One region of the Shewanella sp. ISS20 genome, then DNA from elsewhere that is predicted to be linked to it. Evidence: riboswitches for the same ligand, from Rfam matches in the RefSeq annotation. Region 1 holds a riboswitch; the other holds the start of a gene.
The links. Region 1 has a riboswitch for lysine ahead of lysC (lysine-sensitive aspartokinase 3). Riboswitches for the same ligand answer to the same signal wherever they lie in the genome.

Region 1 (10,362 bases):
GCTAAATCATGCCAGCGCCATCAGTGCCAATAATCGCGATGCTTGCAAGCCATTTGCGGCAGCAAGCTTTAATCAAGCTATAGCCTTGGTTGAGCGTGGCACTTGTACCTTTGAGCAAAAAGCGGCCAATGTCAGCGCCGCTGGCGCGCGTATGCTATTAACTTATAACAATGATAACAGTGCGCCCTTTACCATGTTTATGCCCCAAGCCAGTATCCCAGGTTTTATGGTATCGGCGCTTGATGGCCAATGGTTAGAGAGCAATCACACCTCAGGCAGCGCTGTCAGCATTCGCGCTAATTCGCAGCAACTTATCCAAGCAGAATTTGCTGATCAAGTGAATATTGATAGCGGCCAAGGCCCAGTCATAGGTCTTAACGCATTAAAACCAGAGCTTAGCGCGCCCGGTACGGATATTTTATCGGCCAATGAAGCGAGTGACTTTATTGAATTTACCGGTACTAGTATGGCGAGCCCGCAAGTGGCTGGCGCTGGCGCCTTATTGATGGCGCGCTACCCGCAATTAAGCGTTAGCGCGATAAAAAGTATATTGGTTTCTAGCAGTAAATTTAGTGGATTAACCAGCGCCAATGGCAGCGATGTCACGCCCTTTGTTACTGGTGCAGGACGCCTAGCCCTAGATAATGCCGCAAGCGCCCCTTTAAGTTTTGCAAGCTTAGCCATCATCAATGATGAGTGCACTTTTGACTGCGCCGCTAGCCTCACAATCTATAACCATAGCGCAACCGCGAGTAGCGTTAGTATCAGTAGCATCAGTAATCAACTGACTATCACTCCTACCGCGACTAACATCACAATTGCCCCCACTAGCAGTTATGAATTAGCGTTTAATGTCAGCACCTTAGAGGCCAGCAATAGTAACTGGCAATTTGGCCGGTTATTATTTACGCCAAATACGGGAGCAACGCAGCAATTGCCACTCTTGCTTAAGTTTGGTAAAAATACGCGTCCAGAAATTCTTAGCTTTAGCAGTAACGCCGCCACACTTACCCCAGATGGCAGCGCCCGATTACGCTGGCAAGTCACTAATTTATTAGCTGCCAGCAATGTGACGTTAACGGCAGAGGCGCCCGCGAATCTTGTCTTTGATAGCCAAAGCGCGTCCATAAACTTACAAGATGGTCAAACTGACAAACTTAACGTCAGTGAGCACTCCTTAAGTTGGCAGGGGCAATTAAGCAGTGGTGCGCTCGCTATTAGTCCTGCTGCCATGAGTTTGCCGAGTATCAGCGGCACAGTCGCGCCGCTGTCTTGCACAGGCACCTGCGATGATGTGAGTTTCACCCTAACGACACCAAGCTTTAACTATCAAGGTGTTAACTATCAAGCCATCTCAGTATCTGATAACGGATTTGTGGTACCTGGCGATCACAATCTAAGCAATGACACCACCAACCAAGCCATACCTCAAGTGCACACTTCCAATAATGTTATTGCCCCCTTCTCGACAGATTTTGATTTACAGGGATCTGCGGAAACCAGTGGCGGTAACATTTATAGCCGCACTATGACGTTCGCTGGCAATGATTATTTCGTGATTGAATGGGCAAATGCGGCGCTTTTTGACAATACCACTAACCAAACTTTTAGCTTTGCCCTCTGGCTTGGCTTAGGCGCTCATCAACAAATTTATTTTAACTATATTAATGTCACCAATGCGCCAAGTACGTTAACCATAGGCGCAGAAAATAGCCGCGGCACTCACGCAAGTCAGCAATATTATAATGGCGATGGCGTGTTACCCAATAATGGCGATGTGTGGGGACTCGCTTCTACCTCCCCAGGCGAACTGCAATTAAGTGTTGATGTCAGCCCCATCAACGTGGTGTTTCCAACGCCAGATACCGTCACGCTTAACGAAGATAGCTCGCTGGAATTTAATGTACTGACGAATGACAATCGTCTTGAGCAGCTACTGACAACCAAGCTTACTATTGGCAGTGATAACGCCACCGCAGTGCTGCCACTCGTTATTGTGCCAATGAGCACGTTTGAGCAAATTAGCATTAATAGTGCGCCAAGCCATGGCCAATTAAGTGTGATTAATGCAGGCACTGTGAGATACCAAGCACAGGCCAATTACTTTGGCACCGACTCTTTTAGCTATAAAGCAACCAACGCCAATAATGAGCCGAGCCAAGCCGTGACTGTGAATTTAGTGATTAACTCAGTCAATGATGCGCCAAGTGTTAACCCTGCCCCCTTAACGCAAACCGTCAATGCTGGCGCCACAGTCAATATTAGCGCCAACGGTAGCGATATTGATGGCGATACACTCAGCTATCAATGGCAACAAGTATCAGGCTCGCAAGTGACTATTAATGTGGATGGCGCTGGCAACCTAAGCTTTATCGCCCCAAGTTCTGGCCCATTAAGCTTTGCCCTTAGCGCCAATGACGGTCAGCAAAATTCGCCGCCAGTGACAGTTAGCATCAGTATCACGCCAGCGACTTCCCCACCGACTGATAATGGCGGAGGCGGTGGCGGTGGCGGTAGTATGGGGAGCACCTTACTGCTGTTAGCCTGTTTATGGATATTTAGGCAGGTAAGAACACCAGCCCTGCGCTAGTTTGATGGGTGTTAATTTGATTGATAATGGTTGGCTTCTGGAAAGCTGGATTTATATGAGTTGATAGGTTTGAGCTTACGGATTTGAAAGAAGGCGCTTGGCTCAGTCACATCACTGAGCCAAGCTAATTAACTAAAACGATATTCGCTAGAGACTAAAAACATTAAGTTGGTATCTTAAGCCACATCAAATAAGCGTTGATGCAAGGTCGCGACTAATTGCGGCACATCGGCCTCTGCCACTAACACACATAAATTATGTGGACTCGCGCCTTGGCAAACCATGCGCACATTAATGTTTTCCAGCACCTCAAAAACCAATTTGCACACACCAGGAGTTGTCGCAATACGATTACCGATAATCGCGACTAACGCTAACCCCTGCTCCACTTGCACCCGGCAATGCTGAGCTAATTCAGTGAGTAAATGATCGCTTAGCAAGCCTTCACCACTCGAATCTGAACCGGTTTTATCTAAGGTAAGCGCCACGTTCACTTCTGAAGTAGTAATTAAATCAACGCTTATCTTATGACGCGCTAACGTCGCAAAGGTTTCAGCTAAGAAGCCTCGAGCGTGCAACATTTGTAAACTGTGCAAATTTAATAAGGTTTGATCGCGCCTTACCGCAATGGCGCGATACAAAGGAGGATTATCGATGCGATTGCGAATCCAAGTGCCGCCGCGCTCTGGCTCACGACTTGAACCCACAAACACTTCAATACCGCGGCGCACCGCAGGTAAAATGGTGGCAGGATGGAGTACTTTGGCGCCAAACGTCGCCATTTCCGCTGCTTCATTAAAGCTGATTTCAGCCAGTGGCTTAGCATTAGCCGCAAGTCTTGGGTCAGTAGTATAAATACCCGCAACATCGGTCCAAATTTCAACCGCATTGGCGCCTAAGGCTTCAGCTAATAACGCCGCTGAGTAATCACTGCCACCGCGACCTAAGGTAGTCGTCATGCCGTGGTCATCACTGCCAATAAAGCCTTGAGTGACGACCACTTGCTTATCAAATAGAGGCGCTAAATGTAATTGTGCCAACTGAGCTATCATATCAATTTGTGGCTCAGCGCGGCCAAAGTGACTGTCTGTGCGCAGAATTTGCCGCACATCGAAACTAATCGCGTTTACGCCTAATTCTCTTAAGGTGGCGGCAAACAATTGTGATGAACACAATTCGCCGCACGCGAGCAACTCATCTTTAAGCGCTTTAGTGCTTTCTATTAATAAACGCTCGCTCAATACGGCAATGCGACTTAATAGACCATCGATACTAGCAGCAACATCGTTGGGACGATGCAGCGCATCTAAAATTTTATATTGAATGGCGGCGATATCTTTTAATAGTTTAAAGCGCTGCTCATCATCTGTCACAGTCGTTAATTCGACTAACAGATTAGTGACTCCGGCGGCCGCGCTCACCACTACTACACGGCGACTCGCATCATTTAAAATTATCTTGGCACTGAGTGTTAAGGCATCGCTATTGGCAAGGGATGTGCCGCCAAACTTAGCGACTACTAGTTTATCGATAGACATAAATCACCCTCCAACCTATGAGCGAGGATAGACAATATATTAAGATTGTTAGACATAACACACTCCGAACCCAAAAATGTTCGAAGAGCCTGGGGCGAAATGAGATCAACAGCCTGCTAAAGCAACAGAAGGAGATAATTGCCACCAGAAGCTCTCCACCTAAACTCAGGTGACAATCAGTGGGATTCAGCCCACTTGACCGCAATCAGCACTCACATTCGTGCGTCTCACTCGGCGTTGCTCCCCCTTCGCAATAATAATCAGGGAATGTGCCCTTATTATTGCGTACCTGGTCAACGCGCCTCTTCTGAATGTTCATTACAATGAACACCTGAACGTTAACAATTGTTTATACTCGAGGTCAACAAAAAACAAAGGAGGTCAAAAAATAACTTGTGTTGATGACCAATAGAAAATTAACAATGCCCAGATTAATCATCAGCTATAGCTAGGTAACTCATTGACTAAGGTTACGCGCTCACTAAAAGCCCCTAAATCAAGCCGAGAATTAGCATCGCTACAGCTAAATAACCCCAGACGATTACCACTCACATAGTAAATGGCTAATTGTTGCCAGCGCCGCCCTAAATCTAAGGCATCGGCTAAAGGTAAAATTACCGCCCAACTCGCCTCAACATGAGATAAATCTGGGCTAGCCCCAAGAATGCGCCGATATGGCACTCTTAGCTCATCAATATCTTGTTGCAATTGCCTATCATAGAGGCGGTTTTGACCGGGTAAATGAGGTACACCTAAAGGGTTGGCCGCGGTAATAATGGCAAAATCAATACTGGGGGTTAGCGCTTGTGTTAACATGAACACACTACTCTAATAAGCCCGCCACAGTTCAATTGTGATCTGTGTCATAGACAAATACCTTTTAATGAACAAAAATGCATCCACAGTTTAGTCTGCTTTAGCAGCAAATTCAGAAAAACTGGCTCAAGCTCACTATGGCAACCCCTTGGGCATGGTGCTTTTGCAAACGATTTCTGCAAAAATTGATTAAGATCACGTCAATTCACGATTTTTTTAACAATTAATTTGTTAACAAATGCCTAAAACGAGTACACTATTAGGGTTGATTAGCTAACCACCATCCTAGGGCGTCAACACCGACACTCACATTTCACGAATCGGTTTAAAAGGATGGCAACTCAGTTGCAATGAAACTCATTTTTGAATTGATGATTTAATAACCTTCACAAACCTACAACTGTGACGGAACTTATTTCGTTAATTGTTACTCGAAGTGTAAGCAACTATCGTATTTTCCCTGGGAGTTTCAAAAAAACTCCATGGATATTGCAGATTTTACTAACCTTATACAGTGCTGTTTAGCCCCTTCAATTATTGATAGGGACTGGCTAGTTGTTATTGCAATTTAGCTGAGTGAAATATTGACTCGTAACTGTTTATCGTTAGCGATAATTTGATTAAATTTTTTTAGGTAAATGACATGCAAAACCCGCACATTCTGATCGTTGAAGATGAAGCAGTTACCCGCAATACGCTGAGAAGTATTTTTGAAGCAGAAGGATATGTGGTAACTGAGGCCAATGATGGCGCAGAAATGCATAAAGCCCTGCAGGAAAATAAAATCAACCTAGTGGTGATGGATATTAACTTGCCAGGTAAAAATGGTTTGCTGTTAGCGCGCGAATTGCGTGAAATCAACAACATTGGCCTGATTTTCTTAACTGGCCGTGACAATGAAGTTGATAAAATCTTAGGTTTGGAAATTGGTGCTGATGATTATATCACTAAGCCATTCAACCCAAGAGAATTGACCATTCGTGCTCGTAACCTGCTGACTCGCGTAAGCAGCACTGGCCAAGACGTTGAAGAAAAGAGTTCAGTTGAATTCTACCGCTTCAATGGCTGGTCTTTGGAAATCAACAGCCGCTCATTAGTGAGCCCGCAAGGCGAATCATACAAGCTGCCACGCAGTGAGTTCCGCGCTATGCTGCACTTTGTTGAGAACCCAGGTAAGATTCTGAGCCGCGCTGACTTACTGATGAAGATGACTGGTCGTGAGCTTAAGCCACACGATCGTACTGTTGACGTGACGATTCGTCGTATCCGTAAGCATTTCGAAAGCCAGCCTGATACTCCAGAAATCATCGCCACCATTCATGGTGAAGGCTACCGTTTTTGCGGTAACTTAGAAGATTAATCACTTCGGTGATACAAAAAAGCCGCTATGATTAGCGGCTTTTTTATTGGCTTACATTTAAGTTTTTGTTTAAAGCTTTTATTAATTAAGCCTTTAAGCCTTTAAGCCTTTAAGCCTTTAAGCCTTTATTAAGTCAGTCATTAACCAAATAATTAAGCCAGAAAACTAACTCTGAACATAATCGCTAAAAATAATCGCCAATTATAAACGTTATTAAAGCGGCGATTAGCCGCCTTAATACTTTAAGCTAAACGCCTTAGGGCAGTTTATAACTCACGGTCAAGAAAATCCGCAATCGATAAATATAAATGACTGCGCACCGCATTGCCCTGCATTGAATGCTTTGAGCCAGGATAATCAATCATTTGGAATAATTTGCCTTGATCTTGTAAGGCCTTATAAACCCGCGTGCTATTTTCAAACAACACATTATCATCCGCCATACCGTGATACATCAATAAACCTCTGTCATATTGGCCGACATGAGGCAATACCGAGGCGCGCTGATATCCAGCGGCATTGGTCAGTGGATGCCCCATATAACGCTCAGTATAATACGTATCATATAGGCTCCAATCTGTGACTGGCGCCCCTGAAATTGCAACTTTAAAATCCTGCGGCGCTTTAAACTTACTCATTAACGCCATATAACCGCCATAGCTATGGCCAAAAATAGCAATCCGATCATCGGCCACGTAAGGTAAATTACGCAGATACTTAACCCCAAGCTGCTGATCGATAACTTCAAGCTCGCCTAAGTTTTGATAAATCACCTGCTCAAATCGAGTACCGCGATTAGCACTGCCGCGATTATCTAACTGAAAGACTAAATAGCCGCGCTGCAATAAATGCTGCGTAAAATAATCATGATTACTCCAGCTGTTAGTCACTAATTGTGCATGGGGGCCGCCATAAACCCGCACTACTACAGGGTATTGCTTAGTTGCATTAAAATCTGCGGGCTTAAATAAGCGGTACACTAAGGCTTGGCCATCAGCAGCCGCTAAGGTACCAAACTCTGGCAATTGCCATAAACCAAAATAGGGATATAAAGGATGCTGTTTATCAACCGTATTTTGCTCAACCCAAGTTAATAACTTGCCAGCGCCATCATGCAAACTCACCTGAGGCGGCTGCGCAAGGGAGCTAAAGTAATCAAGATAAATAGCGCGATTTTTAGCAAATACTGGGGCGTGCATGCCAGCACGCACGCCAACATCTTCAATGGCACCTGAGGCTATGGCAACCCGATAAATTCGGCTTTCAATGACAGTATCTTTACGGCCGGTAAAATACACCCAACCATTGGCTTCATCGACATATTCAATCTTATCCACCGCCCACTTGCCAGAGGTTAATGGCTTTTGCAATTGACCTTTAGCGTCATACAGATATAAATGCTTATAGCCACTGCGCTCTGACGCCCAAATAAAACCTGATGGGGTTAAAAAAGTTAAGTCGTCATTGAGGTTAATCCAAGCATCACTCTTTTCCGTGAGTAAGGTTACAGTGCTCAATGTGGTCACTGCTTGCGACTCTGTTGCTGCCGGTTTCAAACTGGCTAAGCGTAAATCTAACTGCTGCTGACTGCGATTTTGCCACTGAAAACTTAAACCAGAAGCATCAGGCAACCAGTCGACTCGCGCCAAATAACCATTGGTATCAGCACCTAAATCCAGCCAAGTCGTTTTTCCAGAGCCCAGAGATAATACGCCAAGCTCAATCAACACATTGGCCTTGCCCGCATAAGGGTAGCGCTGCTCAGTGAGCTTAATGCCATCAGCATAAATCTCATTACGCGTAACTAATTCCACTGGCGATTCATCAATGCGGGTATAGGCAAGCGCGCTATCATCGGGCGCCCACCAGTAACCTGTCATGCGCCCCATTTCTTCTTGGGCCACAAATTCTGCCATGCCATTTTTAATGTGCTCGCCACCATCAAAGGTCAGTTGCCGTTCGCTGTTTGTGGCTAACTCATAAATAAACAAATTTTGATCTTTAATGTAAGACACAAATTTGCCTTGGGGCGACACTTTGGCATCGGTGGCAAACCCTGTAATTGCTAAGGGTTGTAATTGCTCTGTGTTAACTTGATATAAATACAGGTTACCGGCAGAAGGAATCAGCACACTCTTGCCATCGCTCGACCAGTCATATTCCATAATGCCGGCGCCATAAATACGTTGGCGCTCGCGCCGAGCTTTTTCTTCGTCAGACAACTCGTTAGCTTTAAGTAAACTGGCATCGAGTAAACGTGAATGTTTACCTGAACTTATCTCCATCTGCCACAAATCAAAAAAATGCTGATTATCGCTGCGCGGCGCTAAATAGGTTACTCGCTGGCCATCAGGGGATAATTTTAGCCCGCGCGGACTATTGCCTTCTAAAGCTGGCGAGTCATGCATTCTAGCAATGGCTAATGGGGTCGAATCTCCCATAGGCGCGGTTAATACGGGGGTAAGCGCCTCGGCAGAGAGCGCAAAGGGCATGGCAAGCGCTGCCAGCGGGATCCATTTTCTAGTCATTATTATTCCCTGATGATTTTATCTTCGCCTGATTCTGCCTGAATTTGGGTAAAAACCAAACTCTGTCGCTGAATTTTACTTTTGTCTGCGTTATTATCCGCACCATCTCGCGTGAATGACCCTATTTTAATAATGAAAATGAGGATTTCAGATGCAAACCTTGACTCAAGTGCTAGCTTCACAGCCACTTAACGCTTCACTGACGCAAGTCATACACACTCTGGCTAACAGTGCTAAAGACATTAGCAGCGCCGTTAGACAAGGCGCACTTGCCGGCGTACTTGGTGCGACAGAGCAAGAAAACGTGCAAGGTGAAACTCAGAAAAAACTGGATATCATCACTAACGACATGCTCAAAGATGCCTTAGCCCAAGACAGCCATGTCAAAGCCTTAGCCTCTGAAGAAGAAGATGATATCGTTGCCTTCAATAGCCAAGGCAGTTATTTAGTGTGTTTCGACCCACTGGATGGCTCATCAAACATTGATATTAACTCCTTAGTGGGCACTATTTTTTCTGTACTGCCAGCGCCAGCAGGGGATGTGAGCGCTAAGAGTTTCTTGCAATCTGGCCGCGCCCAAGTGGCTGCCGGTTATGTCCTTTATGGGCCATCAACTATGTTGGCCTTAACCACAGGTCATGGCGTGCAACTGTTCACCTTAGATCCGAGCACCAATGAATTTTTACTGACTGACGCCGCCATGAGCATCAGCCCAGATACCAGCGAATTTGCCATTAACATGTCAAATCAGCGTTTCTGGGAAGCGCCAATGCAAAGTTATATCAGTGACTTATTGCTGGGTAAAATTGGCCCTCGTGAGCGCAACTTCAATATGCGCTGGATTGCAGCTATGGTAGGCGACGTGCACCGCGTCTTATGTCGCGGCGGGATTTTTACTTATCCGGCTGACAACAAAGACTCTAAAAAACCTTTTAAGCTGCGCCTTATGTATGAAGCCAACCCTATGGCATTCTTGGTAGAGCAAGCGGGCGGCGTAGCCTCAACCGGTTACGAAACCATTTTAGATATTGAGCCACAGCATATTCATGAACGCGTAGCCGTGATTTTAGGCTCAGCCAACGAAGTGAATGCCTGCCTTGAATATCATGGTCAGCATTACGATGACCAAGAGCCAGAATGCTAATAAAAAGCCCTAAAAATAGCGCTAATAAATAGTATGTGAACTCAATAGAAATCCGGCCAGTGCCGGATTTTTTATTGCAGCGCCTAAAGTGAGTTAAACCATAAATGGAACCGTGAATTGAGGCGAATCAAACCGCTAATTTAAGCGCCCATTAAAGTGCTCAAAGAAAGCCGCTTACCCCTCAAACTCCCTGCGCGCTATTATGCTGCTTTTCGGTTTGATCAACGATAGTCAGCACTGCGGTATCCCCGACGACGTTGCACGACGTCACTATGGTATCAATTAATCTATCAAGGGCTGCCACAAAGGCAAAGGCTTCAATGGGTAAGCCCATTTGATAGATAAGCACACCTATCATCACCATACCGCCGCCAGGCACGCCGCCT
Region 2 (10,362 bases), 590 kb from region 1:
TGCGCTAGCCATAGGCGCAGCGTTAAGCCTTACTGCTTGCCAAGTAAACCAAGCCAATTCACCCGCACAGGTGCAACAAATGCAGCAAAACCCACTCCTTCAAGTCAGTCACTTGCAATACCAAGCGCCTGACTTTAGCCAAATTAACGATGAGCATTTCGCCCCGGCCTTAACTCAAGGCATGGCAGAGCAATACGCAGAAATTCTGACTATTGCCAACAATCCTGCAGCGCCAACCTTTGACAATACCTTAGTGGCGATGGAGCGCAGCGGCGCCCTATTAACTCGCGCTTCCGCGGTGTTTTATAACTTAGCCGGTTCCAACACTAATGATGTCTTGCGCCAAGTGCAATCTGACATGGCACCAAAAATGGCCGCGCATTCTGACAATATTAACCTCAACCCTGAGCTCTTTGCGCGGATTGAAACTCTGTACCATCAGCGTTTAAGTTCTGGATTAACCCCTGAGCAAATTCGCTTAGTTGAGGTCTATCATCAGAATTTTGTTTTGGCGGGCGCCAAACTGAATGAAGAGCAAAAGCTTAAAATACGTGAGCTCAATAAAGAGCATTCCAGCCTCACCAATGAATTTGGTCAACGCATTATGCGCGGCAGTAAAAGTGCGGCGGTATTAGTGACTGATAAGAATTTGCTCGCAGGTTTAACTGATGCACAAATTCGCGCGGCAGCGGCCGATGCTAAAGCCGCTGGCTTTGATGGCCAATACCAGCTGCAAATCACCAACACGACGCGCCAACCTATATTGGCAAACCTTGATAGCCGCGAGTTACGCCAGCAAATTTGGCAAGCATCGGCCGAGCGCGGCTTAAGTGGTGATGATGAAACCGCATCTATAGTGTCACGCTTAGCGCAGTTACGCAGCGAGCGCGCGCAGTTACTGGGCTTTGATAATTGGGCCAGTTACCGCTTAGCGCCGCAAATGGCTAAAACGCCAGAAGCTGTGTATTCCATGTTTGGCTCTATGGTGCCGGCGGTAGTAGCTAATACCAAGCAAGAAGCCGCTGCCATTCAAGCCATGATAAAAAGCACAGGTGGCGATTTCACCCTCAAGCCATGGGACTGGGAATACTATGGCGAAAAAGTGCGTCAACAGCAGTTTGATCTCGACGAAGCCAGCATCAAGCCTTACTTTGAGTTTGAGCGGGTCTTAACCGATGGCGTGTTCTTCACCTTAGAGCAACTCTATGGTGTCACTATGCAGCCAAGACCGGATTTACCTGTGTATCACCCTGATGTTAAAGCCTATGAAATGTTTGATAGCGATGGCACTAGCATGGCGATTTTCTATGCCGATTACTTTGCCCGTGAAGGCAAGCGTGGCGGCGCATGGATGAGTTCATTCGTGAATCAATCAAGCTTATTAGGTAATAAGCCTGTGGTAGTTAACGTGATGAACCTTAAGAAAGCGCCGGACGGTGAGCCGACCTTTGTTAGCTATGATGAAGTCAGTACCATGTTCCACGAAATGGGTCATGGCACCCATGGTATGTTCTCTAAAGTGACTTACCCAAGCTTATCGGGCACAGCGGTATCACGCGACTTCGTAGAATTTCCATCGACCTTTGAAGAAGATTGGTCTGCGCACCCTAAGGTACTAGCTAATTACGCTAAGCACTATCAAACCGGTGAACCGCTGCCAGCAGAGTTGTTAGAAAAACTCTTAGCTTCACGCAGCTTTAACCAAGGCTTTGATACCTTAGAGTATATGGCTGCAGCCTTAGTGGATATGGAGTGGCACTCACTGCCAGCGGATGCGCCGCTGCAAGATGTCGCAAGCTTTGAAGCCCATGCCCTTAAAAAGCACGGTTTAGCCATTGAAGCCGTGCCGCCACGTTATCGCTCAGCCTTTTTCGCCCACACCTTTGCCGGAGGCTATAGCGCCAGCTATTACGCTTATATGTGGAGTGAGATTTTAGCGGCCGATGCCTTTGCCTATGTGCAAACCCAAGGCGGTTTGAATCGCGATATCGGCATGAAGTTTCGTAAAACTATTCGGGAAGTCGGTAACTCAGTAGCGCCCATGGAAGCTTATCAAAACTTCCGCGGCCAAGCGCCAACCACACAAGGGTTACTTGAGCGCCGCGGCCTGACCCAATAAAGGGAAAGACACAGATAGCGATCATCAGTAACTAGCATCCATAAAAAACGCAACCTCAGGGTTGCGTTTTTATTGAAAGCGTTGAGCAGTGATTACGGCTTGAATCGTTTTCTAAATCGAGCGCTTAGCTGCGACCTACCTTAATTTTAAGGGCAATCACACTCAAGACAAACAAGACGCTACAAGTCACAAAACCCGCCGCCACAGATTCAGTGAAACCAAGTACGGTATAACCTACCATGCTGATCACAGCCACTATCAGCGCATAAGGCAACTGAGTCACTACGTGATCAATATGATGACAACCCGCCCCTGTGGAAGACAAAATCGTGGTATCAGAAATCGGTGAACAGTGATCGCCAAATACGGCGCCCGCTAACACTGAAGCTAACATAGGTAGCATCATGCTCACATGGCTGCCCATGGCCATATCGGCGGCAATTGGCAACATAATGCCAAAGGTGCCCCAGCTAGTGCCAGTAGCAAAAGCGGTTAAGCCTGCCAATACAAACATTACTGCTGGCAACATGGCAAATGGAATATTGCCATTAGCTAAGCTTGCCATGTACTTACCTGTTTCTAACTGACCAATTACGCCAGCAATAGTCCAAGCGAACAGTAAGATATAAATCGCAGGCAGCATAGAAAGCGCGCCTTGAGTCATGCCCTTAAGCACTAACTTGGTATCTAGCTTCTGCATTATCACGCCAATCAGAGTGACCACAAAACCAAAACAGGCACCAAAGAATAACGATGAACTTACTGAAGTATTTTCAAAGGCTTTGATGATATCAAAAGCTATGCCTTTTTCAGTCAGTACGTCAGCGCCAGAGCTCACCATAAAATACAAGGTGGCTGCGACTAATGAGCCTATTGGTAAGAATAACCCCAGTACTTTACCTGTATCTGCCTCAGGTAAATCCATATTGGCGCCTGGCGGCGTACCTTTGCTTTCATCCCACAGCTCACCTTTTTGTGCCAGTTGCTCATGGCGACGCATTGGGCCGATATCTAGGCCAAACATGGCCACACAAATCAGCAGTAACAAGGCGAAAATGGCGTAGAAGTTCATTGGTATCATTTGGATAAAGATACTTAAATGACCAGAGTCGGCAATGCCATGAGTCGTTAAAATACCGCCAATCAAGGCAATAATATAAGCGCCCCAGCTAGACACAGGCGAAATCACGCACACAGGCGCCGCAGTAGAATCAAGCAGATAGGCTAATTTAGCCCGCGACACATAATAACGGTCAGTTAACGGACGACACACACTACCCACGACCAGTGAGTTGAAGTAGTCATCAATAAACACCACACAGCCTAGCAATATGGTTAATAATTTGGCGTCACGTTTGCTGCGAATACGCGCACGCGCCCAATCAGCAAAGGCGCGAGCGGCGCCGCTAACAGTAATCAATGCGGTGATCATGCCGAGCAGAACTAAGAAGCCCAGAATATATAAATTCCAGCTGTTGAATGCGCCATCAACCCATACCAACGCAGTAACTTTACTCGCAAGATAACTGGCACTGGTCATAGGGGTGAAATCGGTGAGCAGTAAGCTGCCCAAGATAATACCCACACCAAGGGAAACTAATACTCTGCGGGTAATTACCGCCAGTAAGATTGCAACCACAGGAGGCAAAAGTGAAAGTGCCGAATCGGCATAAGTTAATACTGTCATTATTATTGTCTTCGCTGAATACGAATGGAGGCAACTGAACTGGTGACACAGTATCGCTCAAATAATCGGGATGATTATGAGTGATCAAACACCTGTCCTATCAATAGCGCTCCATAGTAAATAAACCCCATCACCCTGACAGGAATACTATGGCAGTGTTGCTCCTTTCGGACACAACCCCAGTAGCCGACCTTGATGAGTACAACTACTTCGGCGCTAACTCCTTTTATGAACACTCTTAGGCATCACCCTAATGTTCACTACTTTTAGCTAGCGCAACCTCTACTTCAAAGGACGTCTGAAAAACGACGTGACGCACATAAAAACATAAGCGGTATTGCAATTGCTAACCCAATACCGCTTAACGTGACTAATGTCACAGATTAAATGGAATTAATCAACTCAGGGATAGCTTCAAACAAGTCAGCGGTTAATCCGTAATCAGCCACTTGAAAAATCGGCGCGTCGGCATCTTTGTTGATAGCAACTATCACTTTTGAGTCTTTCATACCGGCTAAATGCTGAATGGCGCCAGAAATACCGACAGCAATATAGAGGCTTGGCGCCACAATTTTACCGGTTTGACCGACTTGTAAATCATTAGGAACAAAACCCGCATCCACTGCCGCGCGCGAGGCACCGAGCGCTGCACCTAACTTATCGGCCAATTGCTCAAGCAAAGCAAAGTTCTCACGACTACCCACACCGCGTCCACCAGAGACCACTATGTTGGCACTAGCGAGTTCAGGGCGGCTTGACACTGTTAATTCCTGGGATAACCACTGACTCATAGGCGCAAACACTTTATCAAGCGCTTGAATAGGCGCTTGGCTATCTTGGCTCGCACTGGCAGCAAACGCACTAGCGCGCACAGTAATGACGTTGACGGCGTCCAAGCTTTTGACTGTCGCTAAGGCATTACCCGCATAAATTGGACGCACGAAGGTATCTTTATCAAGCACTTCGATAATTTCAGACACTTGCGCGACATCCAGTAACGCCGCCACTCGAGGTAAACAGTCTTTGGCTATGCTAGACGCTGATGCCACTATGTGAGTGTAATTCGCGGCGATGTCGACAATTAACTTACTAAGGTTTTCAGGTAATTGCTTTGCGTAAACGGCGTTATCGGCCACTAACACTTGCGCAGTGCCCACCAATTTCGCAGCATATTTAGCCACTTCGCTACATTCAAAGCCTGCGACTAATACATGGATATCAGTACCCATGGCTTTAGCGGCGGTTAAGGCTTTTGCGGTATCGGCTTTGAGCGAGACGTTATCATGTTCTGCTATCAGGAGTATGGCCATTTAGATCACCTTTGCTTCATGCTTTAATTTTTCCACCAACTCAGCCACCGAGCTTAGCATTACGCCTGCTTGTCTTTGGGCTGGCGCCTTTACATTAATCACTTGTTGATGAGCTTTTAAGGTCACCCCAAGAGACTCAAGGCTAAACACGTCAAGCACCTTACGCTTAGCTTTCATAATGTCGGGTAATTTGGCATATCTTGGCTCATTTAAGCGTAAATCCGCGGATACCACAGCTGGCAATGGCAGACTCAGATGCTGCAAGCCACCATCGATTTCACGAGTTACCAATAATTGCCCACCTTCATGTTTAACCACAGAGGCAAAACAGGCTTGGGGAATATCTAATAAGGCCGCGACCATTTGCGCCGTTTGATTATTGTCGCCATCAATAGATTGCTTACCTAATAACAGTAAGTCGGCACGCTCTTGTTGCTGCACTGCCACTAAACATTTGGCGATATCGATTGGCAATAAAGTATCTAGTGCTTCTACATGAATACCGCGATCAGCACCTAAAGCCATGGCGGAGCGAATTTGCTCTTGGCACGCTTTATCTCCGACAGTAACTACGACGACTTCCGTCGCAACGCCAGCTTCTTTTAAACGTACAGCTTCTTCAACCGCTATTTCACAAAATGGGTTCATGGCCATTTTTAAGTGATTGGTATCAACGCCTGAGCCGTCACTTAAGACTCTTACTTTGACGTTTGAATCCACCACACGCTTAATCGGCACCAAAATTTTCATGGTTCATCCTTTATTGTGCTCTAAAAAAGTTCCAGCAAAGCTGTGCTATGCCTGTTCTATCTATAAGTATCACTTTACGCATTGTTGACGTTAACGTCAACTAGAGTTAACAAGATGTTAATTTGCAATATTTACCACTGAGATAAACCAAGAGATAAAAAAGAAAAGGCAACTTAATAATAAATTAAGTCCTTTTTAGAGCGACCTTAGCCACTTTTTGATGAAAGCTTATTCAGGATTTAAATAGCCAAATTCAGCAGGTGTGACTCATTGATGCCTTAAAATAATCTTATTTAGCGTATTTAATGGCAGCATTCCTACAATAACGCCGACTTTTTATAATTTATTATCTTTTTTTATGTTTTTAATTAAGTTTTATTTGATTACTATCTTATAAGTTTCTATTATTTACCTAGTTGTTATAATCATAAATAAATGAATTGAGTGGAAAACCTATGAGTGAATTCTTAGAAGTACTAACCCATGCTCGTCGCTTCAAAGCCAACGTAAAAGATTTATCTTTAGATGAATTACGTGAAGTGGCTGAAAAACTGCACGCTATTATTGCTGATCGTGAAGCAAGTGCTGAAGAAGAAAATGCATTAATGGCAGAGCGTATCGCTAAAATTGAAGAAATCCGCAAGCAAATGCTAGAAGTGGGTTTATCAATTGACGATTTAGGCGTTGTTGCTGTTAAGACTCAAACCAAGAAGCGCGCCCCTCGTCCAGCTAAATATACTATTACTGTTGGCGGCGAAGTGATTACTTGGACCGGCCAAGGCCGTATGCCTAAAGTGTTCGTAAGTGAAGTAAGCAAAGGCCGTAATATGGATGACTTCTTAATCTAACCATTAAGTTGTAATACCACTAAAAACCCACCCATAGGTGGGTTTTTTTGTATCTATTAATTTGTATAAAATAGTTACAATTAAACTCGGCATAAGATACCAATTCCACTTCAAGTCCGTTAACATCTGTCCCACATTTACAGCTAGCTAGCACTCCTTATGGGCTCTCGTCGTTATTGGTTAATCAGTTTATGTCTGTTGAGTTTAGCAACATTTGCTAAACAGCATCTAACCACAGACGCCCCCTTAGTGACAGCCCTTAGCCATGCTGATATTTATCTGTCAGCGACAGAAAAGCGCACTAATGCCACCTTATTAATAGCGGGTAATAAAATTATTGATATTGTTGCCAATGAAGCTATTCCTCCTAACGCTCAAATTATTAATATGCAAGGCTATTCTTTACTACCAGGTTTTATTGATCCTTTCAGTGAATATGGCATCGAATTTAATTATCAATACCCAGAGACCAGTCCTCCGGTTTATTTCATTAACACGTTAGGCGGGCAAGCGCCTAATTCAGCCGTTCATGCACAAGAGCAATGGCTGCATCATTTTGCCCCTAATGTTGATAATGCTAAAAAATGGCAACAAAACGGTTTCACTAGTGTGCAAACTGCTAAACAAGACGGTATTTTTCAAGGTCAGGCCGTCACCGTATCATTAGCGCCACTGGCAACTAATAAAACCATTCTTAAACCTTATAGCAATTCATTAATATCCTTCAATAAAGGTTCATCGCCTATGGCTTACCCTGAATCATTAATGGGTACCATGGCATTAATCCGCCAGAATTTAACCTATGGCCAATGGCTAAAAGACAATGTTAATAAACTTAAGTTTAATCAATCTCCAGAAAACACCACAGTTAATAGCGCTTGGCAGGCCATAGCGAACCAATGGTCAAATACTTGGATTGTTAATGCTGGCGATCTTAATAACGTATTAAGAGCAGGCCGCTTACTCGCGGAACCCAAATTAACCACAGTATTAGTGGCCTCGGGGCGAGAATATGCGCGCATCGATGAAATAAAAGCATTAAAGGCAAGCTTTATCGTTCCGCTTAATTTCCCGCAGGCGCCGAATGTGCAAGACAGCAATATTGCGTTAGATACCTCATTAGAGCAATTACATCATTGGCACAGCGCCCCGAGTAATCCAAGTTTTTTAGCCAAAGCTAAAATCCCCTTTGCTTTTACCCAACATGCTATTGATGCCAAAGACTTTTGGCCAAGAGTGCAGCTGGCCGTAAAATCTGGCCTAGCTGCCCAAGATGCCCTCGCCGCCTTAACTTCGACGCCCGCCGCCATGATAGGCATAGATGATAACGTCGGAAAACTGGCCCCTGGTTTTATGGCCGATATAGTAGTCGCTAAAGGAGATATATTCACAGATGGCGAAATTGTTGGTGTGTATTTACAAGGGCAGCCCAATTTTAATCAAGTCACATTAGCGCAACGCAAATTAGCTGGTGATTATCAATTACAATTTGCCGATATCAGTCTAGAACTCACGCTTAATCCCACTCAATTATCCAGCAGTTATTTGCAAGCAGGTGAAGAGACGATTGATTTACTCACGCCAACTCTCAACCAAAATCATTTAAGTTTTGCCGCCGCCATAGAGCAAAATCATAAAATGTATCGTTTCAGTTTATGGTTTGATGACTCAGGCGTGTATGGGCGCGTGTTGCTGCCGGACGGTAGCCCTGAGCCTGTTGCTGGTGTTACTGAACTTGACTCGCAAGCCGATAGCGCCGCGCTTGACGCCTCAAACCATGATCACGCGGCGCAAGTCTTCAGCGCACCTAAGTTAACCTCCCCCAACGGCGCCTATGGCAGAGAAGCCGTACCTCAGTTTGAGAAACTGCATATCCTAGGTGCCAGCGTATGGACATCAGCCAAAGAGGGGGTGTTAACCAATACCGATGTGCTGATTAGCGATGGCATAATCACAGCTATCGGCCAGCAATTAGCAACTCCGTCAGGCTTTAAGCGCCTTGATGCTAGTGGCATGCACCTAAGCGCTGGCATCATTGATGAGCATTCCCATGTTGCGCTCAATGGCGGCACCAATGAAGGCACAGATGCTGTGACTGCAGAAGTGCGCATTGCCGATGTACTGAATCCTGATTCCATCAATATTTATCAGTCACTGGCAGGCGGCGTGACCAGCAGTCAAATACTCCATGGCAGCGCTAATCCGATTGGTGGTCAAGCGCAGTTGATTAAATTGCGTTGGGGCCAAAGCGCTGAAGGGCTTAAATTCACTGAAGCCCCGGCCGCCATTAAATTGGCCTTAGGTGAGAACGTTAAGCAAAGCCATTGGGGGGATGAGTTTGTCACCCGCTTTCCACAAACCCGCATGGGGGTTAAAAGTGTCATGGTAGATGCCTTTGAGGCGGCCAAGCAATATCAAGCCAAGCATCAGGCTTGGAATGCACTGCGCGCCAGCGAGCAAAAACAAGTACCAGCGCCCGCCATTGATTATCGCTTACAAGCTATCGCTGAAATTGTTAACGGTAAACGCCAAGTCCATGTGCACTCCTATGTGCAATCAGAGATTTTGATGTTTTTACGCTTATCCCAAAGCTATGGTTTTAGTATTAGCGCCTTCACCCATGTGTTAGAGGGCTATAAGGTGGCCGATGAATTAGCCGCCGCGGGCGCAGGGGCTTCAACCTTTTCTGATTGGTGGGCTTATAAGTTTGAAGTCTTTGATGCTATACCGCAAAACGCCTGCATGCTTAACAACAAAGGCGTAGTAACTTCATTAAATTCAGATAACTACAGCATGCAGCGCCGCCTTAATCAGGAGGCTGCTAAATCCATTATGTATTGCGGCATGACAGAAATGGAAGCTTGGAACATGGTGACCATTAACCCAGCTAAGCAGCTTGGGGTAGATAAACTTGTGGGTTCAATCGAAGTGGGTAAACATGCAGACTTAGTGTTATGGAACAACAACCCTTTATCGGTTTACGCCAAAACACAGGCAGTGTGGATTGATGGCCGCCGCTACTTTGACCGTCAAGAACATCAGCAGCTTGAGCAAGCCATGATCATAGAAAAAGAGCAATTAATCCAACAAGTGCTCAATGCCGATGATAAACGCAAAGACGGTGAACCTGAAATTGACATCGCTGAACCTGATTGGCAGTGCGATAGCCATTATCAATTTAACCATGCGCAAAATCTGTTTACCGGAGGTCATCACTAATGGCTAGATTTAAGCGAATCTCATGCTTAGCGTCATGCTTACCCTCATATTTACTAGCATGCCTGCTGCTAACTTGTGTATCACCACTCGTATTCGGCTATGACATGGTGCCAGCGCCGCCGCAAACCCAAGCGTTACTGCTTAAAGGTGGTACGCTTTACACTGCCGCCGATGGCGTACTGATAAATACAGATTTACTGATTGAACACGGCAAAATAGTCGCTATGGGTAAGCAGTTAACCGCCAATAACGCCGAAGTGATAGATGTCAGTTGCAAACATATTTACCCCGGATTAATCGCCCTTAATACCCAAATTGGCCTTAATGAAATATCTATGGTGCGCTCCACCGTTGATAGCGGCGAAATTGGCAGTTTCAATCCTGAAATATCCTCCGCCACCGCCTTTAATGCGGATTCTGAAATTATCC

Region 2: another riboswitch for lysine. It lies ahead of AC1HDP_RS07615 (Na+/H+ antiporter NhaC family protein); the one in region 1 lies ahead of lysC (lysine-sensitive aspartokinase 3).

Annotation. Positions count from the first base shown of each region.
Region 1 is NZ_JAWRZK010000001.1:2,261,145-2,271,506, forward strand. It holds gene AC1HDP_RS10410 (S8 family serine peptidase) at 1-2,590, shown strand, start outside; gene lysC (lysine-sensitive aspartokinase 3) at 2,767-4,128, opposite strand; lysine riboswitch at 4,269-4,443, opposite strand; gene AC1HDP_RS10420 (DUF3293 domain-containing protein) at 4,567-4,944, opposite strand; gene arcA (two-component system response regulator ArcA) at 5,588-6,304, shown strand; gene AC1HDP_RS10430 (S9 family peptidase) at 6,571-8,832, opposite strand; gene AC1HDP_RS10435 (class 1 fructose-bisphosphatase) at 8,984-9,976, shown strand; gene AC1HDP_RS10440 (dicarboxylate/amino acid:cation symporter) at 10,158-10,362, opposite strand, start outside.
Region 2 is NZ_JAWRZK010000001.1:1,666,769-1,677,130, forward strand. It holds gene AC1HDP_RS07610 (M3 family metallopeptidase) at 1-2,119, shown strand, start outside; gene AC1HDP_RS07615 (Na+/H+ antiporter NhaC family protein) at 2,244-3,806, opposite strand; lysine riboswitch at 3,903-4,099, opposite strand; gene AC1HDP_RS07620 (FAD-binding protein) at 4,190-5,116, opposite strand; gene AC1HDP_RS07625 (electron transfer flavoprotein subunit beta/FixA family protein) at 5,117-5,866, opposite strand; gene AC1HDP_RS07630 (H-NS histone family protein) at 6,322-6,714, shown strand; gene AC1HDP_RS07635 (amidohydrolase family protein) at 6,874-9,933, shown strand; gene AC1HDP_RS07640 (amidohydrolase family protein) at 10,038-10,362, shown strand, end outside.